One region of the Thermoanaerobacter uzonensis DSM 18761 genome, then DNA from elsewhere that is predicted to be linked to it. Evidence: riboswitches for the same ligand, from Rfam matches in the RefSeq annotation. Region 1 holds a riboswitch; each other region holds the start of a gene.
What was found. Region 1 has a riboswitch for S-adenosylmethionine ahead of metK (methionine adenosyltransferase). Riboswitches for the same ligand answer to the same signal wherever they lie in the genome.
Positions count from the first base shown of each region.

Region 2: another riboswitch for S-adenosylmethionine. It lies ahead of BUB32_RS05790 (methylenetetrahydrofolate reductase); the one in region 1 lies ahead of metK (methionine adenosyltransferase).
Region 3: another riboswitch for S-adenosylmethionine. It lies ahead of BUB32_RS05325 (homoserine dehydrogenase); the one in region 1 lies ahead of metK (methionine adenosyltransferase).

Region 1 is NZ_FQUR01000007.1:107,755-118,887, forward strand. Features, by position in the region: gene BUB32_RS02225 (HAMP domain-containing sensor histidine kinase) at 1-844, shown strand, start outside; gene BUB32_RS02230 (Gmad2 immunoglobulin-like domain-containing protein) at 927-2,366, shown strand; gene yyaC (spore protease YyaC) at 2,369-2,878, opposite strand; gene BUB32_RS02240 (hypothetical protein) at 2,974-3,591, shown strand; gene BUB32_RS02245 (phosphodiester glycosidase family protein) at 3,634-5,997, opposite strand; tRNA gene BUB32_RS02250 (tRNA-Pro) at 6,334-6,409, shown strand; tRNA gene BUB32_RS02255 (tRNA-Val) at 6,414-6,489, shown strand; tRNA gene BUB32_RS02260 (tRNA-Tyr) at 6,511-6,596, shown strand; gene BUB32_RS02265 (rubrerythrin family protein) at 6,734-7,237, shown strand; SAM riboswitch class I at 7,347-7,451, shown strand; gene metK (methionine adenosyltransferase) at 7,513-8,700, shown strand; gene recD2 (SF1B family DNA helicase RecD2) at 8,900-11,107, shown strand.
Region 2 is NZ_FQUR01000010.1:6,500-17,632, forward strand. Features, by position in the region: gene pepT (peptidase T) at 1-1,198, opposite strand, end outside; gene BUB32_RS05770 (nitroreductase family protein) at 1,217-1,714, opposite strand; gene BUB32_RS05775 (glucose-6-phosphate isomerase) at 1,895-3,250, shown strand; gene glgP (alpha-glucan family phosphorylase) at 3,296-4,921, opposite strand; SAM riboswitch class I at 5,421-5,525, shown strand; gene BUB32_RS05790 (methylenetetrahydrofolate reductase) at 5,589-6,500, shown strand; gene BUB32_RS05795 (homocysteine S-methyltransferase family protein) at 6,514-8,937, shown strand; partial or broken gene BUB32_RS13275 (YbaK/EbsC family protein) at 8,962-9,039, shown strand; gene BUB32_RS05800 (manganese catalase family protein) at 9,056-9,628, opposite strand; gene BUB32_RS05805 (spore coat protein CotJB) at 9,642-9,899, opposite strand; gene BUB32_RS05810 (spore coat associated protein CotJA) at 9,904-10,077, opposite strand; gene BUB32_RS05815 (sodium ion-translocating decarboxylase subunit beta) at 10,449-11,133, opposite strand, start outside.
Region 3 is NZ_FQUR01000009.1:147,022-158,154, forward strand. Features, by position in the region: gene metX (homoserine O-acetyltransferase MetX) at 1-309, opposite strand, end outside; gene BUB32_RS05320 (homocysteine synthase) at 330-1,613, opposite strand; gene BUB32_RS05325 (homoserine dehydrogenase) at 1,640-2,923, opposite strand; SAM riboswitch class I at 2,991-3,101, opposite strand; TPP riboswitch at 3,290-3,397, shown strand; gene thiC (phosphomethylpyrimidine synthase ThiC) at 3,443-4,741, shown strand; gene rd (rubredoxin) at 4,818-4,976, shown strand; gene BUB32_RS05340 (universal stress protein) at 5,094-6,233, shown strand; gene BUB32_RS05345 (Na+/H+ antiporter NhaC family protein) at 6,264-7,628, shown strand; gene BUB32_RS05350 (ferredoxin domain-containing protein) at 7,813-8,328, shown strand; gene BUB32_RS05355 (transketolase family protein) at 8,646-9,566, opposite strand; gene BUB32_RS05360 (transketolase) at 9,567-10,388, opposite strand; gene BUB32_RS05365 (YitT family protein) at 10,404-11,133, opposite strand, start outside.

The sequences.
Region 1 (11,133 bases):
GGCTTCTTACATTACTAATCCTTTAAAACGATTAACAGAAGCAGCAAATATTTTATCTCAAGGGAAATTAGACTATAAAGTTGAGGCAAAAAGCAATGATGAAATTGGGAAATTGGCTAATGCTTTTAATAAGATGAGTTTCAATTTAATGAAAATAGATGAAGAGCGGAAAAGATTTGTTTCAGATGCTTCTCATGAACTAAAAACTCCTCTGGCATCTGTAAAAGTTTTGATAGAATCTCTCATAAATAGTAAAAATCAGGATATAAAATTTTATAAAGAAATATTGAGGGATGTGGATGGAGAACTGGATAGGATGACAAGATTGGTAAATGACCTGTTAGAATTAGCACGAATGGATAGGATTAAAACGGTAAAAGTTAGAAAAAGTGAGATTAGTGAAATTATATTAGATGTAATAGAAAGTCTTCTTCCTCTTGCAAAAGCGAAAGAAATAAACCTTGAATTTAAAGGAAAGAATAATGTTTTTGCAGAAGTTGATCCCGACAGGTTTTATAGGATGGTTTATAACATTGTAGAAAATGGGATAAAATATACTCATCATGGAGGAAATGTGATAGTAGGTTTAGAAGAAGATGAAAACAATATTTACCTTACGATAAAGGATAATGGGATTGGTATAAGTGAAGAAACGCTTCCCAAAATATTTGACAGGTTTACAAGGGGAGATACTGCAAGGTCTAAAAAAAGTGGTGGTTTTGGCTTAGGGCTTGCTATTGCTAAAGAGATAATAGATATCCATGAAGGCAAAGTCACAGTGGAAAGTAAAGTAGGAGAAGGAACAGTATTTAAAATTTCCCTGCCCAAAAAGAAAACTAATTAAGTTTTTTAATGATTTTTTTATGTTTATTTAATGTTTGTGTAACAAAAGTATAGTAAGATTAAACTAAAGGGAGGGAATAAAAGTGAAAAAAATTGCCCTAGTATTGATAGGCTTATTTATTTTGACGTTGTCGGGGTGCTTTGCGAGAGTTAATAGCAATAATGAAAATGCCCCTATAAATCCAAAGCCTACGGTACAAGACGTGTCCAGAGAGATTTCTCTTTATTTTTTAAATGATAAGATGAATGGACTTATTTTAGAAAAAAGACTTATTGCTAAGGATTCTGATGTTTTAAAGCAAGTTGTAACTGAAATGATTAAAGGGCCGACAGATGAATATGCAAAACCGGTATTTCCCAGTGGGACAAAGCTAATCTCTATAGAATTACAGGACGGAACTGCTTTTGTAAATTTATCCAAAGAATTTTTACAAGATAGTGAAGATGAAGAAATAGACAAATTAAGAGTTGCTGCACTCATAAATTCTTTGACCGATATACCCGGAGTTGACAGTGTTCAAATACTAGTTGAAGGAAATAAAGTTGACGCGGTAGGAAAATACAAAATAGGTTTAGAACCTTTAAAAAGAATAGTCTTAATAGGAGAGGTATATAATAACCCAGATAGGATAAAGAAATTACAGGAAAGAGCAGATTTAGGAAAAGAAACATGGCGTTTTGACCCTATTCAACTCCTTAGAAAAGAAGGCGGGATAATAGGGATTGGAAGTGAAGATGATTTGACTTTAAAAGATGAAAACAATGGTGTAGCTTATGTAGAGGCGATACACGATAATAAAATGTATAACATAACATTGGTTCAGCCCCTTGGTAAAGGAAGTAACTATATTTGGGTTATAGACAATGTTAAAGCCAAGTTTACTCAAATACCTGAAGCAAACCCTCTTAAAGGAGAATCTTTTATATACGGTATAGTGAAGGCTATCGATTATGAAAACAGGATTATAACAATTGAAAGAGAATACCAGGACTCTCAGGATGTAAGAAATCAAGTAGGGCCGGATATAAAGGTATTGCCTGATGCTATTATACATTTTCAAGCGAAAGTGGGCTATGACAGCCAAGGAGGATTTAAGTATGCAGAAAGGGACATGAACTTTGCGGAAATAAAAATAGGAGATGAGTTGGGTATAATATTGAATAAAGATAAAGAAGCAAGGGCTATAATAGTTTCTGATAGAAGTAACATATCTTATGAACCAAATATAAAAGTAGTGTCCCCAGTCAGAAACAATGTGGTGACAAGTCCTTTTAAAGTAATAGGCAAAGCGAGAGTATTTGAGGGAAATGTAAATATAAGGCTTGTTGGCAGCGGTGGGAATGTCATAAGTGAGACTTTTGTACAAGCTACTGCTGCTGCTCCTTCTTGGGGAGATTTTGAAGCTATAATCTCTTATAAACCTTTAAAAGAGCCTCAAAACGGTATTCTTCAGGTCTTCTCTTTAAGCCCTAAAGATGGTTCTGTACAAAACCTCGTTTCTATTCCATTAAAACTTAAGTGAATTCAGTATTTCAAGGACAATTGGATGCTTTTGGCAATTACTTCGGCTATGTCAAATACAAATCCTAATCTTACTGAGTTTAGAGGAATTGAGTCATATACATCGACAATACCTACTATTGAAATATCTCCAACAGGAGGCAGCATTTTCCCCACACCTTTTCCAGGGTACAGTGGGGCTTTTTTTATTGAGATTTTTCCTATACTTTCTTTGTCTCCTAAAGAAGCATCTATAGCTATAATTTTACTGTTAGGATGCTTCTTTTTTATGTATTTCATATTCTCTTCTAGGTTCATAGCGTGGATTGGAGATTTTAAGGTGCCGTAAACAAAGTAGGTTGGTGGAAGTGATTTTGATAACAGATTTCCCACGATAGGTCCTAAGGAATCACTTATAAATTTGTCTGTGCCAATACATAAAAAAATTGAATTAGGACTTAAATATGTACTTAAAAAATTTGATATAAAATAAATTGCATTTGAGTCGTCATATTTAAGCCTTAATTCATCCATCTATAAATAGCCTCCTTTACAAATAAGTTGAATTAAAATTTTTATGGCAAGCAATAATAAGAATATGCAATATTAATTGAAAGGAATGACTGATATTGAAGAGACTAGGATTATATTTGGTTTTGATTGTTGTGATTGCTCTTTTTACTACTATGTTTATGTTGAAGACAAAGTTTGAAGAACCTATTTATTTCTCTCAACAAAATTTGCGGGATAAAAATGAAATCCAGCTTACGAAAGAAAATGAGAGGGTTTGTGAAGAAGAGCAAACTGCCAGTTCAAGAGTAGATAAAGTAGATAAAGAAGAAAAAGAAATGGCAAAAAGAAATCAAAGAAGTGAAAACGCCAGGAAAGTAAGGATTTTTAAAGAGAAAATATTAGAGGACCTGCTTAAACAAAAAAACAGAGAAGTTTATGATTTGGGAAATAACAAAAAAACGCAAGAGGAAAATAGTGGCGATAACAACATAATAATTACTCCAGAAAAGATTTTACAAGTGCAAAATGAGATGGAACCTTTACAAAAAATCAAAGTAATGAATATTATCCTTAAATTAGGAGCAGAGGATATGAACGAAATTATGAAAATAGCTCAGAAGGGCTTGACACAAAAGGATAATGACAAAATAATGGAAATATTGAAAAATAAGCTTTCCTCTGAAGATGTTAGGTACCTTGTAGAAATAGCAAATGAATATTTTGCAAAAAAATAAACCCCTCCTTAAAATTAGAAGGGGTTTTAAATTTCGTTAAATTTATTTATTTATAAGATTTTTAAACTGATAGTTTATTTCTTTGCTGTTTACCATTACAGAAATAAAACCAAAGTCATTGTATATGTCATTTGTATTGCCTTCTACGTCTGTACCATAAGTTGTGATGTATCTTATTTCATCATTTAAAGTAGTGTAAAACTTGCTTTTGCTGTTATATATAATCCACACATTTTTACCTGTATTTTTGTTAAATTCTTTTAGAGTCTCTTCAAATAAAGTAGCTTCTTTTACGTCTTTAAAACCATCACTTCCCCATACTGGTTTAGGAAGTATGACAAAAAGGTTATCTCCTTTTACGTTGCTGAGCTGTTCTTTAAACCAAGTCCATTGGTTTTTATCAGGACTTAAAAGACTTCCACTGCGATTGTTAAGGGCAATAAATGTTGAATTGTTATAATTATATACCTCATACTTCTCATTGGTGGTAATGTATTTAACTTTCAAATTATTTAAAACTTTTTCATCTATATCTCCTAAAAATATAGCCAGGGGGTATTCTTTGTTTGCAATATCAGCCGCTTTTAAAGATATTTGCAACTTCAAAAGGGTATTGTATTTTGTATCACCAAATACCATAAATTTAAAAGAATTAGAAGTATTTTTCACAGGCGCTTCTTTGTTAGCTGGGTCTATTTGTGTAAACTCTGTAACTTTAGGAAGTATTGACGTGTCAAATTCTGAACCTTGTCCTACTCTAACGGGTAAAATGGCTTTTTCTCCCAGTATATTTGCGACAAGTGCACCACTCGCATCAAAATTAGAGGATATAAATGCTCCCTTGTTATCTATATTGCCAATGTTGTTATAAACATCCCAAGTAATATCTTGCGGTTCTATTAAAGCTCTGTAGCCTTTTATGTTCTTTGCAGTGACTGTTATGGGTACTGCTTTGTTTTTATCAACGACTATATTAGCTGGATTAAATCGTATGTCTACAGGTTTGTCAAGAGAATTTATTTTGATAGTCCCAATAGCATTTCCTACTCTTGCAGTTATAACACCTTCTCCTACGCTTGTTGGCATAAAAGCATTACCACTAAATACTCCAGTAATTCCACTTACTGAAAACAAAACTTCTTCAGGATTAATTATGACAGGATTGTAATTTTCATCGTATCCTTTAACTGTAATTGTCCTGTGAAGTCCTTTAAACACGTTAGTATCTGATACTTCTAATTTTAAAGCGTATAGATTTCCCTTAGGAGCTGTGTTAAATATTCCTATTCCATTTGCTACTTTTCTTTCATAGCCTTCAGGAGCATAATTTGCAAGTTTAGCGTCAGTATCCCCTATTGGTCTTATTGCCATTTGTGTTGACCCGCCACCGTCTAAGTTTAAAGCATCATATGCACCTAAGGATATCATTAAATTTGCCATTTCTGTTTGTGTCATTCCACGGCTTGAAGTACCGTCAACAGTGGCGATGATCAAATATTTTTTGTCTTGAGTATAGCCTATTGCTGTTCGTGCTGTGTAGCCTTTTATTTCATGAGTGAAAGGCGCAATTTTTCCGTCTTTTACAAGGATTGTGCCGCCACTTACAGCCATTTTGAGATTTTGAAAGGGAGGATTTGTATTTATGTCTTTTTGTATTATATCTCCTGGCTTTAAAGTGAGTAAATTTTCACCTACATAACCTGCACCAGCCAACACATATCCGCCTTGTGGTATTTCGACAGAAGGCTGTCCTTGACGCACTTCTAATACTCTGTCATTTTCATCTACAATGACTTCTACCAATTGAGGTACATTTTCATTTGCTCCCGGAGATGTTGTAAACCAATCCCTTGTGTACATTACTAAATACTCAAAAGTATTGCTTATTTTATTTATTGCGGCAAGAGGAAGTTTCGTGCCGTTTGGAAGAGTAACGGACATACTTTTTGACCAATATTCTATAGAGGGAACTCCATTTGCGTCAATGGAGAAAGTGGCCAGTTTACTCTCATTTGAAGGGTCTGTTATTAACCTTCCATCTTTTACTGTTGCTCCTATTACGAATCCTGTTTTTGTATCGAAGAAATCGCCGTTCACAGCAGCCACAGCACCATAAGAATTTGCCATTTCACGCACTGGCATTCTATCTTTTATGCCAGTAGGATTGAAAATTACTGATACATCAGTATATTTATCAGTTAAGTCCACTTTTAACACGTTAATGTTTATCCATCCTTCAGTCGTAAAATAGATTATATTTTTATGTACTACTCCTTTACTTAAATTTTGTGCAAATTCTTTTGCCTCAAGGATTGTATATGTATCGGCCTTTACATTTTGCATTGGAAAAGCTAAAAATAGTAGAAGAGAGCTGATGCATAAAGATAATATTTTTTTAATTCTCAATCGTATCCCTCCTGGTGTTTTTTGTATTTTACGTATGTTTTCTTTTCAGGTTAATTGTACCATCGTATTATTACAGGTGTATTACAAAAACATAAATATTTGGTTAATATTTATTATTTGCCGCGTAAATAAAGTTGAAACAGTAAGCTTATCAGCTTGAAGGGGAAATTAAAGAAATTATTTACTTACATTTTAAATTAATAAGTTTAAAATATGACGTATTCTTAAAAAATTTAAAGATTAAAAGCGATAAATCAATAAAACGGCCATTTTTAAGCTTCTATGCCTATTGTGAAATTTCATTTTTTCTATTATAATTTATTTCGTCACTGATGTCGGGATGTAGCGCAGTTGGTAGCGCACGTGCTTTGGGAGCATGGGGTCGGGGGTTCAAGTCCCTCCATCCCGACCATTGTGGTCGTATAGCTCAGCTGGGAGAGCACCTGCCTTACAAGCAGGGGGTCATAGGTTCGAGTCCTATTGCGACCACCATTTTCAAAAATTAAATATTGTGGAGGGATACCCAAGTGGCCAAAGGGGGCAGACTGTAAATCTGTTGGCTGTCGCCTTCGATGGTTCGAATCCATCTCCCTCCACCATTGAAAAAAAGACCGGAGGGTCTTTTTTTATTTTTCTCCTTCAAATATCTTGACATGGTAAAAAAGTGTAGTATAATATTATTTGAAAAAGAAAATAATTATTTATTAATAAAAATTTAATTAAGGAGGAATCTTTTATGAGAGAAATGACAAGACATAACCTTAGTGAAGCTTATGCAGGAGAGAGCCAAGCTCACATGAGATATCAAATTTTTGCTGATGTAGCTGAAAAAGAAGGCAAACCTAATATTGCAAGACTTTTCAGGGCTATTTCCTATGCTGAATTGGTACATGCTACAAATCACTACAAAACTCTTGGAGAAGTAGGGAATACAGTAGAGAATCTTGAAAAAGCTATAGAAGGGGAAACCTTTGAAGTAGAAGAGATGTATCCTGCTTATAATGCTGTTGCAGAACTTCAAGAGGAATCTGGAGCTAAAAAAAGCATACATTATGCTATTGAGGCTGAAAAAATACATGCAAAATTGTACACTGAAGCAAAAGAAGCAGCATTAAAAGGAGAAGATATAAAGATATCAAAAGTTTACATATGTCCTGTTTGCGGATATACCTCTGTTGATGTATTGCCAGAAAAATGTCCTGTATGTGGAGTTCCTGGAGAAAAATTTGTAGCATTTTAAATACAATTTCAAAAAAGAGCATGTTTTGGCATGCTCTTTTTTGATGCAAAAATATTTGACATAGTAGATAAAGTGTGCTATAGTAGACATCAGAAAATTTAATAACATGCTCTTATCAAGAGAGGTGGAGGGAAAGAGCCCGATGAAACCCGGCAACCTGTCCTATAGGACAAGGTGCTAATTCTCTCAGAAGCATGCTTCTGAAAGATGAGGGTGTGTGCCTCTTCTTTTAGAAGGGGTTTTATTTTGTTTTTAAGGAGGAATAGAGAGATAAAATGCGTAAACTGTTTACATCTGAATCTGTTACTGAGGGACATCCTGATAAAATCTGCGATCAGATTTCTGACGCAATATTAGATGAAATTTTGAAAAAAGATCCCTATGCCAGAGTTGCTTGTGAAACAGCTGTGACTACTGGTTTGGTCATGGTAATGGGGGAAATTACTACCCAGTGCTATGTAGATATACCAAAAGTAGTGAGAAAAGTAGTAGAAGAGATTGGCTACACAAGAGCAAAATTCGGTTTTGACGCCGACACTTGTGCAGTTATCACTTCTATTGATGAGCAATCTCCTGATATTGCCCTCGGTGTGGACAAGGCATTAGAAGCTAAAAGAGGAGAACTTTCAGATTCGGAAATTGAAGCTATTGGTGCTGGAGATCAAGGCTTAATGTTTGGCTTTGCTTGTGATGAAACAGAAGAATTAATGCCTATGCCTATAATGATGGCTCACAAGCTTGCGAGAAGACTGGCTGAAGTTAGAAAAGATGGGACATTAAGCTATTTAAGACCAGACGGTAAAACACAAGTAACAGTAGAGTATGAAGATGACAGGCCTGTGAGGGTAGATTCTGTTGTAGTATCAGCTCAACATGCACCTGAGATTGACCATGATGCTATTGAAAGAGATATTATTGAACATGTAATAAAACCCATAATTCCTGAAAATATGATAGATGATAAGACTAAAATTTTTGTAAATCCAACGGGGAGATTTGTAATTGGTGGACCTCAAGGTGATAGTGGACTTACAGGAAGAAAAATTATTGTAGACACATATGGCGGATATGCAAGGCACGGGGGCGGAGCTTTTTCTGGTAAAGACCCTACAAAAGTTGATAGATCCGCAAGTTATGCTGCAAGATATGTGGCAAAAAATATTGTGGCAGCAGGACTTGCTAATAAGTGTGAAGTGCAATTAGCTTATGCGATAGGTGTTGCTACACCTCTTGAAATAGGTATTGATACTTTTGGCACAGGCAAGATACCAGATGAAAAGATTTCGGAAATTGTAAAACAAGTTTTTGATTTAAGACCTGCAGCTATAATTAGGGATTTAGATTTGAGAAGACCTATTTATAGACAAGTTGCAGCTTATGGCCACTTTGGAAGACACGACTTAGACCTCTCATGGGAAAAAACAGACAAAGTAGATATATTAAGAAAATTGGCAGGAATATAAATTTGAAGCCCGGGTAACCCCGGGCTTATGGCATTTTTTATATATCTTTTTTTAATGCCATAGAATTTATGCTTTGTAAACGCTTCGCTACCTTTAATTATACCACAAAAATTGAAAAAAAGAAATGAATTGGCTTTAATTTGCTTTAAATATAAGGTAAAATTAAATAAAGAAAAGAATTAAAACAGGAGAATCGGTTATGATTGACATGGAAGGTGTAGTTGAAGAAATAATTTTTAGAAATGAACAAAATGGTTATACGGTTTTAGAATTAAGTACCCAAGGTTTAGTAGTCACTGCTGTAGGTTATATGCCTTATGTAAACATTGGGGAAAGAATTAAAATTGAAGGAGAATGGGTAGAACATCCTGATTACGGAGAGCAAATTAGGGTTTTAAATTATGAAACTTTGGCTCCCACCACTTTAGAGGGAATAGAAAAGTTTTTATCTTCTGGGTTAATTCCTGGAATAGGTCCTATTACAGCAAGAAAAATTGTAAAAAAGTTTGGTGTTGATTCTTTAAATATAATTGAAACTGCACCAGAAAGATTAAAAGAAATAAAAGGTCTAAGCGATGAGAAAATAAAAAGAATTTGTGAAGCTTATGAAATGCAAAAGGGCATAAAAGAAGTGATGGTATTTTTGCAGGGGTACGGTATTTCTACTGCAATGGCTATAAAGATTTATAAAGAATACGGAAACAACGCGATTGAAATTATTAAGCAAAACCCTTACAGATTGGCTGACGATATATTTGGAATAGGATTTAAAACTGCAGACAAAATAGCAGAGAGCCTAGGAGTTGACCCTCATTCTCTATATCGCATATCTTCTGGTACTCGATATGTTTTGATGCAATATGCGGCAAATGGTCACACCTATGTGCCAAAAGAATTGTTAAAAAAAGAAGCAGCAAGTTTGTTAGAAGTAAGCGAAGAAGAAGTAGAAGATTCTTTTGTGCTTTTAGTACAAAATGAAAAAATACATATTGAAACTTTTGAAGATGATACTGTAGGAATTTACTATATACCTTACTATATGGCTGAATTACACACGGCAGAGAGATTGTTTAACATGACACTAATGGAAAATGAAGATTTAGGCATAGATGTCCAAAAAGAAATTAGAAATTTTGAAAAAGAAACAGGTATTTTGTTGGCAGAAAATCAAAAATTGGCTGTAGAAGAAGCTATTAAAAATTCTGTTGTTGTCATAACGGGAGGTCCAGGCACAGGAAAGACTACGATAATAAATTGTATAATACGTATTTTTGAAAAAGCTGGTAAAAAAGTGGCTCTTGCAGCCCCAACAGGAAGAGCCGCAAAAAGGATAACGGAAGCTACTGGAAAAGAGGCAAAAACTATTCATAGGCTTTTAGAATATACTTATTCGGAGGAAGAAGGGAAGGGCTTTAACAAAAATGAAAAAGACCCATTAAAATACGACGTTATAATAGTTGACGAAGTTTCAATGGTAGATATATTGCTTATGAATGCTTTATTAAAAGCCCTACCTATAGGGGCAAAACTGATTTTAGTAGGGGATGCTGATCAGCTTCCATCTGTTGGAGCTGGAAATGTCCTAAGAGATATAATAGACAGTGGCATAGTAAAAGTGATACGGTTAAAAGAAATTTTTAGACAACAAAAGCAAAGCTTGATAGTAGTAAATGCTCACAAGATAAATAACGGAGAATATCCCACCTATAACGATAAAAACAGCGATTTCTTTTTTATAAATGCCAACACCCAAGAGGATATATTAAAAACCATATTGGAACTTGTTATAAACAGACTTCCTAAAGCTTATGGATTTCATCCTATTAATGATATTCAAGTACTCACTCCCATGAGAAAAGGGATAATTGGTGTTCACAATTTAAATTTGGAGTTACAAAAAGCATTAAATCCCCACGACAAAACTAAAGCCGAAAAAATATTGAAGGAGTTTGTTTTCAGAGTGGGGGATAAAGTGATGCAAATAAAAAATAACTACAAGATAAAATGGAAAAAAGGCGCTGAAGAAGGAGAAGGAGTGTTTAATGGAGATATAGGAATAATTCAATCAATAGACGAAGAATTACAGGAATTGACTGTATATTTTGACGACGAAAAATTTGTCACTTATGACTCTTCTGATTTGAATGAACTGAATTTGTCTTATGCTATAACAGTACACAAAAGCCAAGGCAGTGAATTTCCTGTTGTCATAATGCCAATTACTTATGGACCCCCTATGCTACTTACAAGGAACCTTTTGTACACTGCCGTTACAAGGGCAAAAAAATTGGTTATTTTGGTGGGCCAAGAGAAATATTTGCAATTTATGATTGATAACAATAAAATCTCAAAAAGATATTCAGGGCTCCTTTCAAGGCTTAAAAAAGCACTTTTGTATGTAAACTAAATTACGATTTTACACAAAATAGAGGA
Region 2 (11,133 bases), on a different contig from region 1:
TTATTATAACTTCGACTGCTTTTTCCATTGCATATGTCGGTATAAATTCATATTTACCGTGAAAATTATGCCCTCCTGTGAATAAATTAGGTGTTGGAAGCCCCATATAGCTTAATCTTGCTCCATCAGTGCCTCCTCTTATAGGCACTATTTTAGGTTCCACTCCTACTAATTTCATTGCTTCTAATGCTGTATCGACTATGTGCATATGCTTTTCAATTATTTCTCTCATATTGTAATACTGGTCTTTAAGTTCAAGCTCTAGTGTGCCTTCACCGTATTTTTTATTTAATGTTTCTACAATGCTTTTTAGGTATTCTTTTTTATCTAAAAAAGTTTGCTTATTAAAATCTCTGATAATATAATACATTTTAGTTTGTTCTACATTGCCTTCAAAATTGTTCAAATGATAAAAACCTTCATATCCTTCAGTATGGGCAGGAGTTTCATGTTCAGGTAACATATTTTGGAGTTCTATTCCAATCAAAATGGAGTTTTTCATTTTTCCTTTTGCGGTTCCTGGATGCACATTTCTGCCATTAATTTTGATTTTAGCACTGGCAGCATTGAAATTTTCGTATTCTATTTCTCCAATTCCACCACCATCTACAGTATAAGCAAAATCACAATTAAATTTTTTTACATCAAATTTGTCTACACCCCTACCAATTTCTTCATCAGGTGTGAAGGTTACTTTTATATTGCCATGCTTTATTTCAGGATGATTTATTAAATATTCCATAGCTGTTATTATTTCTGCAATTCCTGCTTTATCATCAGCCCCTAAAAGAGTTGTTCCGTCTGTGGTGATTAAAGTTTTTCCTATGTAATTTTTGAGCTCTGGAAATTCAGTAGGAGATAATACTATGTTTTTTTCTTTGTTTAAGATTATATCTTTGCCATCATAATTTTCTATTATCTGAGGCTTTACATCTTTGCCGCACATGTCAGGACTTGTGTCCATATGAGCTATAAATCCTACTGTAGGGAGTTTTTTGTCAGTATTTGAAGGAAGTAAAGCCGTAACATAACCGTTTTCATCTACATTTACCTCTTTAAGGCCTATTTCTTCAAGCTCATTTGCTAATTCTTTTGAAAATATTAATTGACCTTCAGTGCTAGGATAACTTGAGGAACTTTCATTCGATGTTGTATGATATTTTATATATTTTAAAAATCTCTCCACTACTTTTGACATATAGAAAACCTCCATCATTTAAAATTTTTCCCAATGTAAAACTTCAGATAAAGATTTTTTATATTTTGGTTGAGGCTCTTCTGCGGGATATCCTAATGATATAATAGAAATCATTCTTAAGCTGTCAGGAATTTTGAGGTATTCGTTTATTTCTTTTTCGTAGGTTCTGTTATACCCCGCTACCCAACAGGAACCTATGCCGTAGGCAGTAGCTGCGAGTAATATATTTTCTGTTGCTGCTGAACCATCTTCTAAGTGATGTCTGTTATTTCTATCGCAATAGACGATGACACAAGCTCCTGCATCTTTAATAAATTTTCCATATGTAGCTTTTTCTGCTATGAATTTAAGTCTTTCTTTGTCTGTTATAACGACGAAATGCCAGGGCTGTGCGTTATTTCCACTGGGAGCAAGCCTTGCGCAGTCTATTATGTCTTCTAGTATTTCTTTTGGAATAGGTTTATCTATGTATTTCCTTATACTTCTTCTCTTTTTTAAAGCCTCTAATGCCTCCATAATTTCGCACCTCCTCTTTATATTATATCCCATAAAGTAAAAATTCCAAAAAGATTGACAAAAATTTAATACTGTATAAAAATAAAGCTAAGTAAACTTATACATACTTTTGAAAAACTTGAATAAGATAGATTTATGATATAAAATATGAGTATGTAAATAAAGAATGGAGGTTTACATATGAGGAAATTGATAGGTTTTGATTATTCAAAAGCATTGCAATTTGTAAGTGAAAAAGAAATTGAATATATGGAAAGGCATGCAAAGTTATCTCTTGATATGGTGCTTAATAAAAATGCTCAAGGGAATGACTTTTTAGGATGGGTAAGTCTTCCCAAAGATTATGATAAGGCAGAGTTTGAACACATTAAAAAAGCAGCAGAGAAGATTCAATCAGATTCTGATGTGCTTGTAGTTATAGGTATAGGTGGGTCTTATTTAGGGGCAAGAGCGGCAATTGAAATGCTTTCTCATTCCTTCTATAATTTATTGCCAAAAGGTAAGAGGAATACGCCGGAGATTTATTTTGCTGGAAACAGCATAAGTTCTACATATTTAAGTGATTTACTTGAACTTATAGAAGGCAAAGATGTTTCTATAAATGTAATATCTAAATCTGGTACTACCACAGAGCCTGCGATAGCTTTTAGGGTTTTTAGAGATTTCCTTGAGAAAAAATATGGAAAAGAAGGGGCTAAATCGAGAATATATGTGACAACAGATAGAGCGAAAGGAGCTTTAAAAAAATTAGCTGATGAAGAAGGATATGAAACATTTGTAATTCCTGATGATGTTGGAGGAAGATACTCAGTTTTGACAGCTGTAGGCCTTCTACCAATAGCAGTAGCAGGCATTAGCATAGACGATATGATGCAAGGTGCTTACGATGCTTCAACAGTCTATACTAAAGACAACCTTAATGAAAATATAAGCATGCAGTATGCAATTTTGAGAAATATTTTGTACAGAAAAGGCAAAGCTATAGAAATACTTGTAAATTATGAGCCAAAGCTTCACTATTTCTCTGAATGGTGGAAACAGCTTTTTGGAGAAAGTGAAGGTAAAGACAATAAGGGAATTTATCCTGCTTCAGTAGATTTTACGACAGATTTACACTCAATGGGGCAGTTTATACAAGAGGGAAGCAGAAATATTTTTGAAACAGTTTTAAATGTTGAAAAACCTGTTAAAGATATAGTTATAAATGAAGACAAGGACAATATAGATGGGCTTAACTTTTTAGCAGGAAAAACTATAGATTTTGTCAATAAAAAGGCTTTTGAAGGTACATTATTGGCTCATACAGATGGAAATGTTCCTAACTTCGTGGTAAATATTCCGGAAATATCACCTTATTACTTTGGTAATTTGGTATATTTCTTTGAAATGGCTTGTGCTATAAGCGGATATATAAATGGGGTTAATCCATTTGACCAACCAGGAGTAGAGGCTTACAAGAAAAATATGTTTGCACTTTTAGGAAAACCAGGATATGAAAAAGAAAAAGAATTGTTAGAAAAAAGATTGGGAAAATAAATTAAAGGCCGGGCAATTGCGCGGCCTTTTTAAATAGGGGTTAACTTATTTTTTTGTGTACATTAAATCGTAGTATTCTTTTAACATTCTATTAGCTGAGAAAGCTTCATAAGTCGTCCTTATACTTTCTCTCATCATATTTTCCCATTTCGCTTTATCGTTGTAGTAGGTTGGAACTACTTTATTTAAAAGGACGTTATAAAGTGCTTCGAGGTCGTGTTTGTCTAATTCTTCTATGTTGTCAGACTCAAAACCATCTCCAAATTGCCAGCCATTTACTCCGTCTATACAAGCTTCTGGCCACCATCCATCTAAAATACTTAAATTTAGCACTCCGTTCATGGCGGCTTTCATGCCGGAGGTACCACTGGCCTCTAATGGTCTTCTTGGATTGTTTAACCACACATCAGCGCCTCGAGTAAGCATTTTTCCTATTGTCATGTCGTAATCTTCTAGGAATACTACGCTTTCAGGATATTTCTTTGTCATGTCTATTAATTTTGCGACAATTTTTTTACCCACGTCATCTAATGGATGACCTTTTCCTGAAAATACCATTTGAATTTTTTTAGACCTTAAATAATCACCTATAACTTCGTCATTGGTAAATATAAGGTCGCTTCTTTTGTAAGGAGCAGCTCTCCTTGAAAAACCTATCAAAAGCTTGTCAGTGTCCAATTTAACTCCTGTCCTTTGATATACAAAATCAATTAAGTCTTGTTTCAAAATATTATGAGTTTGTAGGAGTCCTTCACCTTTGTTGTAGGCTTCTATTATCCTTTTATCTACCCAAGTGTTTCTGTCAATACCATTGGTTATGGAGATTATAGGTGCTTTGTTGTCAACATGTTGCCACATTTTGTTTGCAGTTTGCCCGTGAAGTTTTGAGACACCGTTTGCAATGCGAGAAAGTCTCAAACCTGCGACTGTCATATTAAAAGGAACACCACCGATTTGAGCCATTTGCTCAATTGAAAGACCATTGTTTGCGCCCATGTACATAAGAAGTTCTAAATCGTGAGATTCGTTTCCTTCTTTAACAGGGGTATGGGTTGTAAATACTACTTCTTCTCTTGTAGCTTTCCACGCCTCTTCAAAGCTCATATTTTGATTTTCCATTTTCTCTCTTATAAGCTCAATGGCTGCTAATACTGCATGCCCTTCGTTAAAATGATAAACATCTACATCAATTCCCAAAGCTCTTAAAGCTCTTACTCCGCCAATGCCTAACACTATTTCTTGTGCGACTCTTTCTTCGCCAAACCATCCATAAAGTTGACCTGTTATCCATCTATCTCCATTTTCTGGTATATCTGTGTCAAGCAAATACAAAGGTGCATTGTCAAAGCTGTCTACCAACCATACTTTGCAGTATACATCTTTGTTTCTTATTTTTACTTTTACCTTTACTCCTGTGTCCTTTAAAAAGTCGTATTTGCGTGTGTAATTGCGATAAGCATCATAAGGGTATCCGTCTTCACCGATATGTTGTTCTGTATAACCTTGTTTCCACAGTATGCCTATTCCTACTAAAGGCATACCTAATTCTTTTGCGGCTTTTAGATGGTCTCCTGCTAAAATGCCAAGACCACCTGCGTATAGTTTGAAATCTGATTGTAAGCCGTATTCCATGCAGAAATAGGCTACTTTTGGCAATTTTTCATTACTCATATTAAACCTCCTCATTTTTCAAGTGTTAAGTATATTATAATATTAAAAAAATCATTATGCAAGTGGTTGCACAAGTATTAAAAATAAAAGCAGTGTTATTGCTCAATAATTTTTATATCTATGTACGGGCCACTCAGTGAATGCTAATACTAAAAGCATTATAAAATTCACAATAGGTATAAACATCAAAAGGCCATATGCTCCTCCATAACCAGTTTTATCAAAAATTTTCCACCAGATTAAACCATAAAGTATAATTGATCCAATAGAAAGGATACCAAAAATAAGAGATGAGAACATGAAAAACATTCCTTTCTCGAAAATTTGTATTCTTTACAATTATAGTATAGCAAATAATATAAAAAATTTACAGATTTATTTTAAAAAAGTTAAAAGCCTGCAAAATCTTTAGAGAGGGACAAAAAAATTTCTATTGACATAGGAGTTAATCCATAGTATCATATAGCTTAAATAGTTTAACAATTTAATACTTTAAAATCTCTTATCGAGAGTGGTGGAGGGACTGGCCCGATGAAACCCGGCAACCGGCATTTTATATGCGTCTTGGTGCCAATTCCAGCAGCGTTTCGCTGAAAGATGAGAGAGTATTAGTGTCTCTTCTTTTGGCGAAGAGACTTTTTTATTTTTAGAAATGGAGGCGATGTAGATGTTGAAAAATGAAAATTTGTGTACTAAACTTAAGAAAAGGAAGTTTGTTGTGACAGCAGAAATTTCTACGCCAAAAGGGGTAGATATAACGAAAACTATTGAAGAAGCGAGAAAATTAAAAGGCATTGTAGATGCCTTAAATATAACGGATTCTCCTATGGCGAATATGCGAATGAGTCCCATAGCAGTAGCTCACCTCTTGCAAGACCACTTAAACATTGAAACTATTTTTCATTTGACCTGTAGAGACAGAAATTTAATTGGGCTTCAGTCTGAACTCCTTGGAGCTTATGCATTAGGGGTAAGAAATATATTAGCTTTGACAGGAGACGACCCCTCCCATGGTGATACTCCTCAAGCTAAGGGGGTATACGATGTAGATTCTATTGGGCTTTTAAAGATTATCAGTGCCTTTAATAGAGGTTATGATTACAATGGCAATAAATTAGATTCACCAACAGAATTTTGTGCAGGTACTACTGCAAATCCAAGTGATTTAAGAGAAGAGGCCATAGAAAAGCTTAAAGTTAAGATAGAAGCAGGGGCAGAGTTTATTCAAACACAACCAGTTTATGATGAAGATATTTTATTTAAGTTTATTGAAAAGATTAAAAATTTCAATGTACCACTTTTGGTAGGCATATTACCTCTTAAAAGCTATAAAATGGCAGTCAATTTAAATGAAAAAGTGCCAGGTATAGATATTCCAGAAAAAGTTTTAGAAAGGCTAAAGGATGGAGGAAAAGAAGAAGGAATAAACATAGCTGTAGAGTTTATAAAACGGATACGCAGTGAAGTTGGGGGAATTCACATTATGCCTTTAGGAAGTACAGATGCTGTGTTGGAAATAATTTCAAGAGTTGATGATTTGGCCTGTGATTTTAAAGAAAATAAAGTACAAATGAATTAAATGGAGGTAAAAAATGTTAGACATTTTTAAAGAACTTTCAAATAGAGTGATTGTTTTTGATGGAGCAATGGGAACACAACTTCAAGAGAGGGGTTTAAAAACGGGAGAGTGTCCCGAATATATGAATATAACCCATCCAGAAGTAGTATTTGATATCCACAAGTCCTATATAGAAGCAGGAGCGGATGTAATTGAAACAAATACATTTGGGGCTAACAGGATAAAATTAGCAAAATATGGACTAGAAAATGAGGTTTTCAATATTGTCACTCAAGCAGTTAAAATAGCTAAAGAAGCTTCCAAAGATAAACCCGTTGCACTTTCTATAGGACCTATTGGCGAGCTTTTGACCCCCTATGGAGACATGACTTTTGATGAGGCTTATGATGTTTTTAAAGAAGTAGTTATAGCTGCAGAAAGTGCAGGAGCAGATATTGTTTTAATTGAAACAATGTCAGATATGCTGGAGGCAAAAGCTGCCATTCTTGCTGCTAAAGAGAATTCAAACATGAAAGTTATATGTACAATGACTTTTCAAGAAGATGGAAGGACTCTCATGGGGTCAGACCCTATAACTGTAGTAGTTAGTTTACAAGGATTAGGATTAGATGCCATTGGCGTTAACTGCTCGACAGGTCCCGATAAAATGGTAAGTGTAGTGGAAAAAATGTCTCAAGTTTCTCGCATACCTATTATTGCACAACCTAATGCAGGTATGCCTGTGATTAGAGACGGCAAAACAGTTTATGACTTAAAACCAGAAGAATTTGCTAGTTTCTTTCCTTCTCTTGTTGAAAAAGGTGCCTCTATAGTTGGGGGGTGCTGCGGTACTACTCCTCACTATATAAAACTTGTTAAAGAGGCTGTAAAAGATTTAAAGCCAAAAGTTAAAGTAAACAAATTTACAGCTGTAGCTTCTAATACAAAAACAGTTTTCATAGGTGAAAATTATCCTTTAAGGGTTATAGGGGAGCGTATTAATCCAACTGGGAAGAAGAAGTTAAGTGAGGCTTTTTTGGCCGGAGATGTAGGTTTAGCAGTAGAGGAAGCTATAAAACAGCAAAAATGTGGAGCAGAAATATTGGATGTAAATGTAGGGGTACCAGGAATAGATGAGGAGCAATTACTTCCCAAGGTAGTTTCTGAAATACAAAATGTAGTAGACCTTCCTCTTCAAATAGATAGCACTAATATTAAAGCGATAGAAAAAACTATAAGAATTTTAAGAGGTAGACCCATAATCAACTCTGTAAGTGCAAAAGAGGAAAGTTTAAAAGAAGTGCTTCCTATTGTTAAAAAATACGGAGCTTGTGTTGTAGGACTTACTGTAGGAGATAAAGGGCTTCCCAAAGATAGGCATGAAAGAATTGAAAATGCGGAAAAAATTATAAAAAAAGCGGAAGAGTATGGCATACCTAAAGAGGACATATTGATAGATTGTATTGTGCTGACGGTTTCTTCTGAGCAGGAGGCTGCAATTGAGACTTTAGAAGCGATAAAATTGGCTAAAGAAGAGTTAGGAGCAAATACTGTTGTAGGACTTAGCAATGTTTCCTTTGGTTTACCTGAAAGAAGGTTGATAAACTCTACTTTTTTAGCAATGGCAGCATCTTATGGGCTTACTACTGCTATTATAAATCCCTGCGATGAAGCCATGATGGACACTTTGAGGGCTTCAATGGTTTTACTAAATAAAGATAAAGGCAGTGTGAATTATCTGAATATATATGGGAAAAAGCAAAAAGAGGAGGTCAAAGAGAAAGAACAACAAAAAATTCAAGAAGAAGATTTAAAATCAAAACTCTATATCCAGATTTTAGAAGGCAAAAAGTCAGGAGTAGAAGATATAGTAAAAAATATTTTAGAGGAGGAAGTTCAGCCTCTTTCTATAGTTGATAACATAATAATTCCTGCCTTAAAAGAAGTGGGAGATAGATATGAAAAAGGCATATATTTCTTGCCACAACTTTTGAGCTCTGCAGAAGTGGTGCAAAGTGCTTTCAAGATAATAAAAGAAAAGCTTCCAAAAGGTTCAGTATCTAAAGGTAAAATAATACTTGCTACAGTTGAAGGAGATGTACATGATATAGGAAAAAATATAGTAAAAGTTTTGCTTGAAAACTATGGATATGATGTAATTGACTTAGGAAAAGATGTCAAAGGAGAAGTGATATTAGAAGAAATAAGACGGAGTGGGGCACCATTAGTAGGTTTAAGTGCTTTAATGACAACTACTTTATTTAACATGGAAAAAATTATCAAACTGCTTAAAGCAAATACTGATGTGAAAATAATGGTAGGCGGGGCTGTTTTGACTGAGGAATATGCCTATAAGATTGGAGCAGATTATTACGGAAAAACGGCTCAAGATGCAGTTAAAATTGCTGATAAGTTTTTCTTAAAAAATGCTCTTTTATGTAAAACTTGTGGTATTTAAAGGTGGTGTTGAAGTGTCAATAATATAAATGCTGCTGTTACCATAAAAGTTAAGGACCTTGATAAAATAGTAGAAGGAAAATGGGTAGATGTATGCCAATAGACATACATCTACTTTTTTAAAAGAATTTTTTACTTTCCATATATTCTCTTACCTGTACTAAAGTCTCTCCAAATCTTTGAAAGTGTACAATTTCCCTTTCTCTCAAAAACCTTAGAGTATCTTTTACACAAGGGTCATCTGTAAGATTTATTAAATGTTCATAAGTTGCTCTTGCTTTTTCTTCGGCTGCCATATCTTCGTGTAGATCAGCGATTGCATCTCCTTTAGCCTGGATATAGGCGGCGGTCCACAGCATTCCAGTTGTATCTGCGTAGAATAAGCCTCTATCATGTTCTGTATAGTATTCCCCTAATCCTTCTCTCTTTAATATTTCTACTGGTACTCCTTTTAAAAGTTTGAAAACAAGAGTTGCTATTATTTCAAGGTGTGCTAATTCTTCTGTAGCAATGTCTGTCAAAACTGCTTTTGCTTTTCCCGTAGGCATGACGAATCGCTGAGTTTGGTATCTTAAGGCGGCTGCCAATTCTCCATCAGGGCCTCCATATTGGGCGATGAGGTATTTTGCCATTTTTACATCTGGTTTGCATACTTTAGCAGGATATTGTAGTTTCTTTTCATAAACCCACATAGCAAAGTCCTCCTCAATATTCTATTTCCCAAGGCCATGGGTCATCTATCCATTTCCAAGGATATTGACTTTGTGAATGACCAAAAACTATCAAAGGTCCGTAAAATTGTTCATATTGCTGTTTTAGCATAGACAATTGATTAGAATAATAGTTGTAGTCTTGAAGAGCTTTTTGGTCCTCGGGATGAGTATCTAAATATAGATTCAAATCTATGCAGGTAAACTCCATTTCCATGATTTTCTTAAGCATAGATATTTGATTGCTATCCATTTTATCACCTCATTTTTTCGCCTACATAAGGCATATCAAGTTCAGGAAAGGCAGTGCCTTTTTTAATGGCTTCTTCCGGAGGATAAAGAGATACATACTTCTGTAAAGGCACATAAGCTTGTGCAAGCTTTAGAGAAGGAAAAGCATAATCTTGTATATAAGGATTATAGTCGTACATTTTTTAAACCTCCAAATCTGTAGTTTTACTAATATAATATTCTTGTATATATGTTTGTGATACAGTAAAAAAACAGCCATTTTGGCTGTTCAGACTGTAGACAAACTTTCGGAAATAGGATATTTTGCAATCGGTGCGACTTGTGACAAAGCGGCAACAAAACTTAGTAAGACCGAGGGTGGAGGCAGGGCCGTAGCCACGGATGGCGGAGGCGGGCACTAAGACAAGGAGGTCGGATGTGCCCGGTACCCTGCCGGAACACGAAGGTCGAGTTTAGTTTTGTCGCTTTGGAACATCGGAGCGACGATGCAAAATATCCTATTTAAAAATTTTGAACTTTGTCAACAAGATGAACGGCCATTTTGGCTGCTTTAATGAACTCCTAATAGTACAAGCATTATTCCACCTGCTATTGCCGTTCCAAAAACTCCGGCAAGATTCGGTCCCATGGCGTGCATTATTAAAAAGTTGTAAGGATTTTCTTTTATGGCTACAGAGTGGGATACTCTCGCAGCTATTGGAACAGAAGCTATACCTGCAGAACCTATAAGGGGATTTATCTTTCCACCAGAGAGCTTATTTAAAAACTTAGCTCCCAGTATACCTCCAGCTGTTCCTGTCATGAAAGCTATAAGCCCTAAGACGATTATTTCTAATGTCTTAATGGTCAAAAAAGTATCTGCTTTCATTGTAGAGCCTATAGAAACTCCTAACAATATTGTAATTACATTCATAAATTCTCCACTGGCTGTTTTTGCAAGCCTTTCTACAACTCCCGATTCTTTTAGAAGATTTCCTAACATTAACATTGTTATAAGAGGAGCAATTGGAGGAAGTAGTAAATTTATTAAAACAGTTATTACAATAGGAAAGGCTATTTTTTCTGTTTTTGAAACGGGTCTCATCTGTTTCATCATTATTTGCCTTTCCTCTTTTGTAGTAAGTAACCTCATGATAGGAGGTTGTATTAAAGGCATTAACGCCATATAAGAATACGCAGCGACAGATATTTGAGCCATAAGGTGGGGAGCTAATTTTTGAGTTACATAAATTGCC
Region 3 (11,133 bases), on a different contig from region 1:
AGAAGGTCCTGTCGTTCCATAACAACTGCCAAGAAAGTTAGAGCATATGACAAAATACTTATCTGTATCAATATACTTGCCCGGACCAATTAAAGGGTCCCACCAGCCAATATTTTTTTTCCCAGGATGTACACCTGCTGCATGGGCACTGCCACTTAAAGCGTGTTCCACAAGTATCACATTATTTTTTTCTTTATTTAATTTCCCATAAGTTTCATAAACAATAGTAAGTTCATCAAAGCTATATCCACTTTCTGTAGTGAATATATTTTTCCCTTTTAGTGTAACCTTTTTTTCCTCAACTATCATTTACATCAACCTTTCCTTATCTATTTTTGCGATGCATAAAGGGCATTATCAAGGTCTTCTAATATATCTTCTATATCCTCAAGCCCTACAGAAAGTCTTATCATATCCTCCGTAACACCAGAAGCTAACTGTTCTTCTTTTGATAACTGCTGATGGGTCGTGCTGGCTGGATGTATAACCAAAGACTTTGCATCCCCTATATTAGCAAGATGAGTAAATAATTTTAAACTCTCTATAAATTTAATGCCTGCTTTTAATCCACCTTTTATGCCAAAAGTCAAAACTCCTCCTTGCCCTCTTGTCAAATACTTTTGTGCCAAAGCATAATAGGGACTTGATTTAAGTCCTGGATAATTTACCCACGAAACGTAGGGATGAGAAGCTAAAAACTCTGCAACTTTTAAAGCATTTTGACTGTGCCTTTCCATCCTAAGAGATAAAGTCTCTAATCCTTGTGCGAATAAAAATGCATTAAATGGACTCAAAGCAGTACCCAAATCCCTTAAAAGCTGCACCCTCGCTTTTACAATATAAGCTGCTTCACCTACATCTTTTACATACCTTATACCATGATAACTTGGATCTGGTTCTGTAAGTTCTGGAAACTTTCCATTGTCCCAATTAAATTTTCCAGAATCTACTATAACTCCACCTATAGAAGTCCCATGACCACCTATAAATTTAGTCGCCGAATGTACCACTATATCAGCCCCAAACTCGATAGGCCGTGCAAGGTAAGGAGTTGCAAAAGTATTATCTACAATGAGAGGAATTCCTGCAGTGTGGGCAATTTCTGCTATTTTTTCAATGTCAGCCACGTCAATTTTTGGATTGCCAATAGTCTCAACGTACAAAGCTTTTGTCTTATCTATTATTTGACTTTTAAAGTTTTCAGGATTGCTGGGGTCCACAAACTTAAAATTTATACCAAACTTTTTCAAAGTAGTCGCAAAAAGGTTATAAGTCCCTCCATAAAGATTGGTAGAAGATACAATCTCGTCTCCTACTCCTGCGATATTAGTAACTGCCAGCGTTATAGCTGCTTGACCTGAAGATACAGCAAGGGCACCTACCCCACCTTCTAATGCAGCTATTCTCTTTTCAAAAACGTCAACTGTGGGGTTCATCATTCGAGTATATATATACCCTTCTTCTTTTAAGGCAAAGAGGTCTGCAGCGTGCTTAGTACTTTTAAAAGCAAAGGAAGAAGTTTGATATATAGGAAGAGCTACAGCTCCCGTAGTTGGGTCAGACTCCCATCCTTCATGAATTGCCAAAGTTGAAAAACCATATTTTTTAGACATACTTATAACTCCTTTCACAAAATTTTTTAAATCACTTCTACAAAATCCTCAAATTTACTTACTTCTTCTGTTATATCCTCTTGCAAAACTTTAAAAATAGTTTTTATCTCGGTTATTTTTTCTAATTTTTCTGTAAATGTCTCAACACTTTTCTTCATTTTAACAATAGCTGTAAATGTGCCGTTTTCATAGGAAGATTCCACAATTGATACTTTTTGTTCTTTTAAAAACTTTAAAACTTTTTTCAAACTTAAAATATTTTCTTTATGAGTTTCAAGCCTTATATAAAAAGTATCTGTAAAACTTCCCTGACGAATTGGAAGAAAGTCTATCCTCTTATTATCTTTGATATCATAGTTTAACAATATATCAATTAAATCTGCCACTACAGCATCCCCTGTAGGAAGTTCTCCAGCACCTTTTCCTACAAAAACATATTCACCAAAACTATCCCCTCTAAGTATGATAGCATTATTTACGTCGTTTATCCTTGACAAAATATTATTTTCTTCGACTAAAACTGGTTCCACTCCTGCAAAGATGCCATCTTTGACTTTTTTGCCCCAGGCAAATAATTTTATTTTATATCCCCACTTATTGATGTAATTTAAATCTTGAGTCGTGATTTCGTCTATTCCTTTTCTGGTTATAGAATTTACTGGCACGTTTATATTGAACACTTTCCTCATTAATATAGCAAGTTTATAAAGGGCATCAAAGCCTTTTACGTCATAATCGGGATTTGCTTCTGCATATCCTAATTGCTGGGCTTCTTTAAGTGCTTCTTTATAACTTCTGCCTTCAGTAGTCATTTTAGTGAGAATATAATTAGTAGTGCCATTTATTATACCGCCTACAAAATCTATTTCATCTGTAATTTTTAATCTATCAATTTGATGCAGTATAGGTATAGCCCCACCTACACTTGCCTCACATTTTAGAAATACTCTATTCTTTTCTGCTATTTCATTTAATTCTTCTCCATGCTTAGCTATCAATTCTTTATTTGCAGTGATTACATGCTTCCCTGAAGCCAAAGCCTCCTTCACATATTCGTAAGCTGGAGAAATGCCTCCTATTGCTTCAATGATTATTTTTATCTCTTTATCTTTCAAAATTTCTTCAGCATTTTGGGTAAGTAGTCCCTCTACTTTCACTTTCCTTGGCTTATTGAGATTTTTCACCAGTATCTTCTTTATCTCAGGATAAACCCCTGTGCTCTCCCTTATATGACCTCCTCTTGAAGTTATCAATTTATATACTCCTGTTCCTACTGTACCAAGTCCTAATAATCCGATTTTTATTTTCATGTCACACCTCCAAATAAATTTTTAGGCCCTCTTCTCAATGAGAAGAGGGCCTAATAATCCGCCACTCCTCTCATCTCTCAGGTTAGACACCCTAACCTGCAGGATTTGGCACCAGACGCATATAAATGCCGGTTGCCGGGTTTCATCGGGCCAGTCCCTCCACCACTCTTGATAAGAGGTTTGTGTGTAATATTTATATTCAATTTTACATGTTGTAATCTATGTTATCACTTTGAAACTGTAAAGTCAAGAACTTTTTTTGTACTCTTTCTTAAATTTTTTCTAAATTTTAATATACGCCGATTTTTTTTAGTGGTATAATAATATTCTAGAATATTTATACCCTATCGATTATAAAAATTTAATATTTGCCACATGGGGTGCCGGCATAAGCGGCTGAGAAAAAGGTGTTGCCTTTTAACCCATTGAACCTGTTAGGTTAGTACCTGCGTAGGGATGTGGTCATCCACCATGGCTATAATCCCCATGGTTTATTTATTTTTTAAGGAGGTTTTTATTATGACACAATTGGAATACGCCCTTTCAGGCATTGTCACAAAAGAGATGAAAACAGTCGCAGAGTATGAAGGAGTAGACGAAGAATTTATTTTAGAAGGAGTTAAAAAAGGAGAAATAGTAATACCATCAAACATTAACCACAAAAACCTCATTCCCAAAGGGATAGGAAGGGGTTTATCGACAAAAATAAATGCCAATATAGGAACCTCTGATGCATACACTGAAATTGACAAAGAAATTGAAAAATTAAATGTTGCTGTAAAAGCTGGAGCAGATGCGGTAATGGATTTAAGCACAGGAGGTGACATTAACCAATCTCGTAGAAAAATACTTGAAAATTCCCCTGTCCCTGTAGGAACTGTCCCCATGTATCAAGCAGCTGTAGAATCTATATCCAAATACGGTAGCATTGTAGCTATGCCTGAAGAATTCATTTTTGAAGTTATAGAAGAACAAGCAAAAGACGGGGTTGATTTTATTACAGTCCACTGTGGTCTAACATTTGAATCATTGAAAAAGCTTAAAGACAACGGCCGAGTGATGGATATAGTAAGCCGCGGTGGCTCCTTTACAATTGCTTGGATGCTCCATAACAACAAAGAAAATCCTTTGTATAAACATTTTGATAGACTCCTTGATATTGCTAAAAAATATGACATAACTCTAAGCTTAGGAGATGGACTGCGTCCAGGTTGTCTTGAAGATGCTACAGACGCAGCACAAATTCAAGAACTTATAATCCTTGGCGAATTGGTAAAGAAATCTCGAGAGGCAGGAGTTCAAGTTATGGTAGAAGGACCTGGGCATGTGCCAATTGACCAAATTGAAGCAAATGTAAAACTTCAAAAACAACTTTGTCACAACGCTCCTTTTTATGTGCTTGGTCCTATTGTGACTGATATAGCTCCTGGTTATGACCACATAACTTCTGCAATCGGAGGAGCAATTGCAGCAGCTTCTGGTGCTGATTTCCTTTGCTATGTTACACCCGCTGAACATCTCGGACTTCCAGACAAAGAAGATGTCAAAGAAGGCGTTATTGCAGCAAAAATAGCTGCCCATGCCGCAGATATCGCAAAAGGCGTAAAAGGTGCTAAAGAAAAAGATTTAACTATGGCTAAAGCCAGAAAAGCCTTAAACTGGAATGAGCAAATAAAGCTTTCTATAGACCCTGATAAAGCTTTTAAATATCGCGTCAATAAAAACATATCTACAGCCAAAACTTGCAGTATGTGCGGAAAATTCTGCGCTATGAAAATTGTCAGTGAGTACCTTGGAACTTCAGCTACGACCTGTTAATATCCTTTTGCCTTCCCCTTGATTTTCTTTACTAATTTCTGCTATAATAAAGGAAAATATCAAGGGGGTATTTTTTATGGAAAAGTGGCAATGCACAGTATGTGGGTACATCTATGATCCAGAAGAAGGAGACCCATCACAAGGAATTGAACCAGGAACTCCTTTTGAAGAATTGCCTGACGATTGGGTTTGTCCTGACTGCGGGGTAGGAAAAGATATGTTTGAAAAAATATGAGAGAGCGATTGCTCTCTTTTTTTATTGATTTTTAATAAGATTCATATTATTATAGTTGTATGAAATCACTATACTCAAACAAAGATATAATTAAACTGTGGAGGGCGTGTAAATTTAATGAGTGAAGGTTTTAGGAGGTTAACTCCTGAAGAAGCTTTAGAAATTATAAAAAAACAACAGCGAGGAAAATTAAAAATATTCTTAGGATATGCTCCTGGTGTTGGAAAAACTTATGCAATGCTCAATGAAGGCAACAGGCGTCTTAAAAGAGGTCAAGATGTAGTAATAGGTTATGTGGAAACTCATGGAAGAAAAGAGACAGAAGCCCAAATAGGAAATTTAGAAATAATCCCTCGAAAAAAAATTGAATACCACGGCATGATATTAGAAGAAATGGATACCGACGCCATAATTGCTCGTAAACCAGAAGTAGTTTTGATAGATGAATTAGCGCATACAAATGCACCTGGCTCTAAACACAAAAAAAGATATGAAGATGTAGAAGAAATTTTAAGTCATGGAATAAATGTAATTACAACACTTAACATCCAACATTTAGAAAGTTTAAATGACGTTATTCAACAAATCACAGGTGTTGCTGTAAGAGAAACAATCCCTGACAGCATAGTCGATAACGCAGATGAAATTGTTGCTGTAGATTTGACTCCTGATGCTTTGCTTAATCGATTAAAAAGAGGAGATATTTATCCAGTAAGCAAGGTCAATGAGTGTCTATCTAACTTTTTTAGAAAAGGAAATTTAAATGCTTTAAGAGAGTTAATGCTAAGACTTACCGCCGAAGAAGTAGATATAGAATTAGAAGAATATATGAAAGAGCATGGAATAACTGATACATGGGAAACAAATGAAAAAATAATGGTGTGCATAACACCAAACCCACTATCTAAAAAGCTTATAAGAAGGGGTGCAAGGAGAGCAAGAAGATTCAAATGTGATTGGGTAGTAGTATATGTAAACTGTACACATTTTCTTGCACCTAAACTTACTGAAAAAGATAAAGAAGTTTTAGAAAGCCATTTTATGTTAGCAAAACAATTAGGGGCAGAAGTCTACACATTGACAGGAAAAAGCGTGTCTGATGAACTTTTAAAATTTGCAAAGCAAATGCACATTACACAAATAATAATAGGGCATTCTCAAAGGTCAAGACTACAAACCTTTTTTAGAGGTTCTACTGTTATAAAGTTAATTAAAAAAGCAAAAAATATAGAAATTCACGTAATACCTTATAAATAACTTCTTCATTACTAAAAGGAGCAGTGAAAAATGGAAAACAAATTTAGAATCTCACTCATAACTTTTTTGTTAATTTTAGCCATAACTATGACAATGGTATTAGTGTTTAACCAACCTCCCTATATACCGCTTTTTATAAGCTATATAATAACCTTTGCTATTGTTTTGATAAACGGTTTTTCGCCTCAAGAACTTATCAATATGTCAATTAAAGGAATTAAAAAAGGTATAAATGTGATGATTATACTCCTTTTGATAGGAGCCCTCGTTGCCTTGTGGAAACAAAATGGAACCCTTCCTGCTCTTATTTACTACGCCTCCCACTTTTTAAAACCACAAGCTTTTTTGTTGGTGTCTTTTATCACAACCTCTATTATCTCAATGATTTTAGGTACAGCCGTAGGAACCGCTAGTACTATTGGAATAGTAATAATGGGACTAGCCCATGGCTTTGGCTATTCTCTTCCAATAGTTGCTGGTGCAGTAATATCCGGTTCTTTTATAGGAGATAGGACTTCTCCCCTTGCAGGAAATGTTATTCTTCTGTCAGATATGGCAGAAATTGGACAATACAATGTACTTAAATCTCTTTTTAAAACTGCGATTCCTACTTTTGTATTAACTGGTTTATTATACTATCTTTTAAGTCTTCACATTAATATTTCTTCGCCTTACACTTTTGACAATCTTGCAGCTATAATTTTGAAAAATTATAAAATAAACTTTTTCTTGTTTTTAGCTCCTATAATGATTATAACTTTGGCTTTTTTCAGGATTTCTACAAAGATAAATCTTTCAATTGCTGTCCTTCTCTCCTACTTTGTCTCTTTACTAAATGGTTATAACCCTACAGATTCTTTAAAAGTCATTATGTTGGGAAATATCTCTAATATTCCAGAATTTAAATCTATCTTTTCAGGAGGAGGTATGATTTCCATCTTCCCAATGATAGGAGTAGTAACCTTTGCTACCGCTCTTTCTGGAATATTAGAAGGAACAGGAATTATAAAAGCAGTTTTTAGAAAAGCCCAAAAAATTAAAAACCCTAAAATTGCCTATTTGGTCACAATGTTATTAAGCACTTTAATGGCAGTAATAACTTGTAATCAAGCTCTTTCTGTAATTTTACCTTCCCGCATAATGCTGGAGGTCTTTAAAAGTCTTAACGTAAAAAATGATATGATGGTAAGAGCAATAGCAGATTCAGGCATGATACTTGCCGGAATAATACCTTGGAACTTAGCAGCAATGCTTCCTTCTGCAGTTTTAGGAGTAAAAGTAATTGATTACCTTCCCTATGCTTATTTAAATCTATTATTCCCTATATTATCAATACTTACCGTGTTTATAGAAAGTAATAAGCAATATAGCAATGCTACAACAGAAGAATTTTGAAGAGTGTTAAAGCTAAGACTTTTTCATTCCGATTCTATTTGTAAAAAAAAGAATAAAATCCTGCTTTTTATGTTAAAAGAAGCAATATGACAAAACTTTATCAATTCTTATTGCAAAAAGTAAAAAAATATATCAATATTATAATAGATAGCGCATTCATCTTAAAAACTCGGAGGGAGACATTATGGATGTAATTGAATTAGCTGCTCATTTGATGGCATTATCAGCGAGAACAGCACCTAAAGCAACTGGAAAAGACTTTATAGAAACAAAAGTAATTACAGGTGAAGACCTCATAAGGTTAAAAGAGGATATGATAAAATATGGTGAAGAATCCGGAAAGAAAAATTTTGACAGGGATGCTAAAAACGTCGCTAACTCCAGTGCAGTACTTTTAATTTCATTAAGTAAACCAGAAAAAGTTGGACTAAATTGTGGCGCCTGCGGTTATAATCTTTGCACTAGTCTAAGGGATTTTAGAGAAGGTACAGAATTCGCAGGTCCTATATGTGCATGGAGACTCATCGATTTAGGAATAGCAGTGGGATCTGCAGTTAAAACCGCCAGTCTTTTGAATGTGGATAACCGAGTTATGTATAGAATAGGTGTAAGTGCAAGAAGGCTAAAATTAATTGAAGGAGAAATTGTTATAGGCATTCCTCTTTCTGCGACAGGTAAAAACATATATTTTGACAGATAAAAATGCCAGGACTAACCTGGCGTTTCAGTTTGTCGACAAAGAACCAAAAATTATTTAAAGTATATATTTTACATCGTTGCTCCGAAGTTCCAAAGCGACAAAGCTAAAGCACGACTTTCGGATTACGGCGTGGTACCGGGCACATTCGACGTCCTGTCTCAAGTGCCCGCCTCCGCCCTCCTTGGCTTCGGCCCCTCCTCCATCCTCAGTCTTGCTAAGCTTTGTTAGCACTTTGTCACAAGTCGCAACTTATGTAAAATATCTACTTTGCGAAAGTTTGTCATCAGTCTGAAACGTCAGAACTAACCTGGCGTTTTTTAAAATGACTTAGCCGTTTTTACAATGTCCTCCGCTGTCAAACCATAATGTCTTAAAAGCTCTTTAGGTGAACCGGATTGTCCAAATTCATCTCTTATCCCAATTCTCTTTATTTTCACTGGATATTCCTCTGAAAGAACCTCTGCTACTGCCGAACCAAGCCCGCCTATTATGCTGTGCTCTTCTGCTGTTATAACTTTGCCCGTCTTTTTAGCTACTTCTACTATTAAATCTTTGTCTATCGGCTTTATGGTGTGGATGTTCACCACTGTCGCATCTATTCCCTCTTCCTTTAGTTTATCTGCTGCTTCAATCGCTATGGCTACCATTATCCCTGTCGCTATTATCGCTACGTCTTTTCCTTCTCTTATTACTTCACCTTTCCCTAATTCAAATTTGTAGTTTTGATCGTGTATATCTGGTACTGCCATCCTCCCTAGCCTTATGTATACTGGCCCATAGTGATCTGCCGCCGCAAATATGGCCTGTCTCGTCTCTTCTGCATCCGCCGGGTTTATTACCACCATCCCAGGTATTCCTCTCATAAGGGATATATCCTCTATTGATTGGTGGGTCGCTCCGTCTTCTCCTACTGTTATGCCAGCATGGGTAGCTGCTATTTTTACGTTTAAGTGCGGATAACCTATGGAGTTTCTTACTTGTTCGTATGCTCTTCCTGTTGCAAATATGGCAAAGGTACTGGCAAAAGGAATTTTCCCACAGGTAGCAAGTCCTGCTGCTGTTACCATCATGTCTTGCTCTGATATTCCCATGTTAAAGAATCTATCTGGATATACTTTTTGAAAATCTGCTGTTTTTGTAGATTTTGATAAGTCTGCGTCTAATACTACTATATTTTTGTTTTTTGCGCCTAATTCTACTAAGGCTTTCCCATAGGCTTCTCTTGTCGCTGTAGCCATTTATACTTCACTCCCTTCAAGTTCTTGTATAGCTTTTTGTCTTTGTTCTTCGTTAGGCGCACTGCCATGCCATCCTACTTGATTTTCCATGAAGGATACGCCTTTCCCTTTTATTGTATGAGCTATTATCAATGTAGGTCTTCCTTTTGTAGCTTTTGCTTCTTCTATGGCCCTGTCTATTTGGTCAAAGTCGTGGCCGTCTATTTCTATTACGTGCCATCCAAAAGCTTTAAATTTTTCATTTACTGGTTCTATGTTTTTTACTTCTCTGTTTGGACCATCTATTTGTAAGCCGTTAAAGTCAAGTATTGCTGTTAAGTTGTCCAATTTGTAATGGGCTGCTGTCATAGCTGCTTCCCATATTTGCCCTTCCTGCAATTCTCCATCTCCTAATATTACATAAACTCTATAATCCTTTTTATCTAGCTTCCCTGCTAATGCCATACCATTCGCAGCAGAGAGCCCTTGCCCTAATGACCCTGTGGTCATATCAAGTCCCGGTGTGGATTTCATATCGGGATGCCCTTGAAGTATTGAGCCAAGCTTTCTTAAAGTTTTTAACTCTTCTTTTGGGAAAAACCCTTTTTCAGCTAATACAGCATACAAGGCAGGAGCTGCATGACCTTTTGATAAAACGAGTCTATCCCTATCTTCCCATTTGGGATTGTCAGGCTTTACATTCATTTTGTCAAAATAGAGTAGCGTTAAAATATCTGTACAGGATAATGACCCCCCAGGATGGCCAGATCCTGCTTCTGCTAACATGTTTATGATGTCTATTCTCACTTCTTTTGCCTTTTGTTTTAAAAATTCTTTGTTCATACTAATACCTCCATTTTACATGTTTTTAAATCCTTCTCCTAAAACTTCATGGGCTGTTGATAATATCACGAAAGCGTTGGGGTCTATTCTTTTCACAAGGCTTCTTAAAGTTGTAACTTCTCTACGAGTTACAACACACAATAAAACATTTTTGTCCTTTTTTGAATAACCCCCTCTTCCTTTTAGTTCTGTTACCCCCCTTTCCATCTCCTCCAATATTGACTTACTAATTTCCTCATACTTATCAGAAATAATTATAGCAATTCTCTCATCGCCACTACCTTCTTGCATGAGGTCAATAACTTTGATGGAAATAAATTCAGTAGCTAATGCGTAAAGGGCAAGTTCCGGACTAAAAACTATGCCTGCTAAAGTTATTATTACAAAGTCTATTATAAGCAATATTCTACCCACACTTAAAAAGTGTATGTATTTATGCAAGGTCATAGCAGCCATGTCTGTTCCACCAGTTGTTGCTCCATATTTTATCACAATGCCTAACCCTACACCCATTATTATACCACCATATACTGCTGCTAACATAGTATCATGGGTAAGTGGTTTTAAAAAAGCCAATGCATCAATAGAAACACCTAATAAAATAGTTGAATAAAGTGTTTTAGCTCCAAAACCTGTTCCTAAAGCTTTAGTCGAAATGATAAAAAGCGGAATATTTATTGCCAATGTAACTGCTCCAATTGGCCATCCAAACAAATGTTGTAGAACAACTGCAAGTCCACTTACT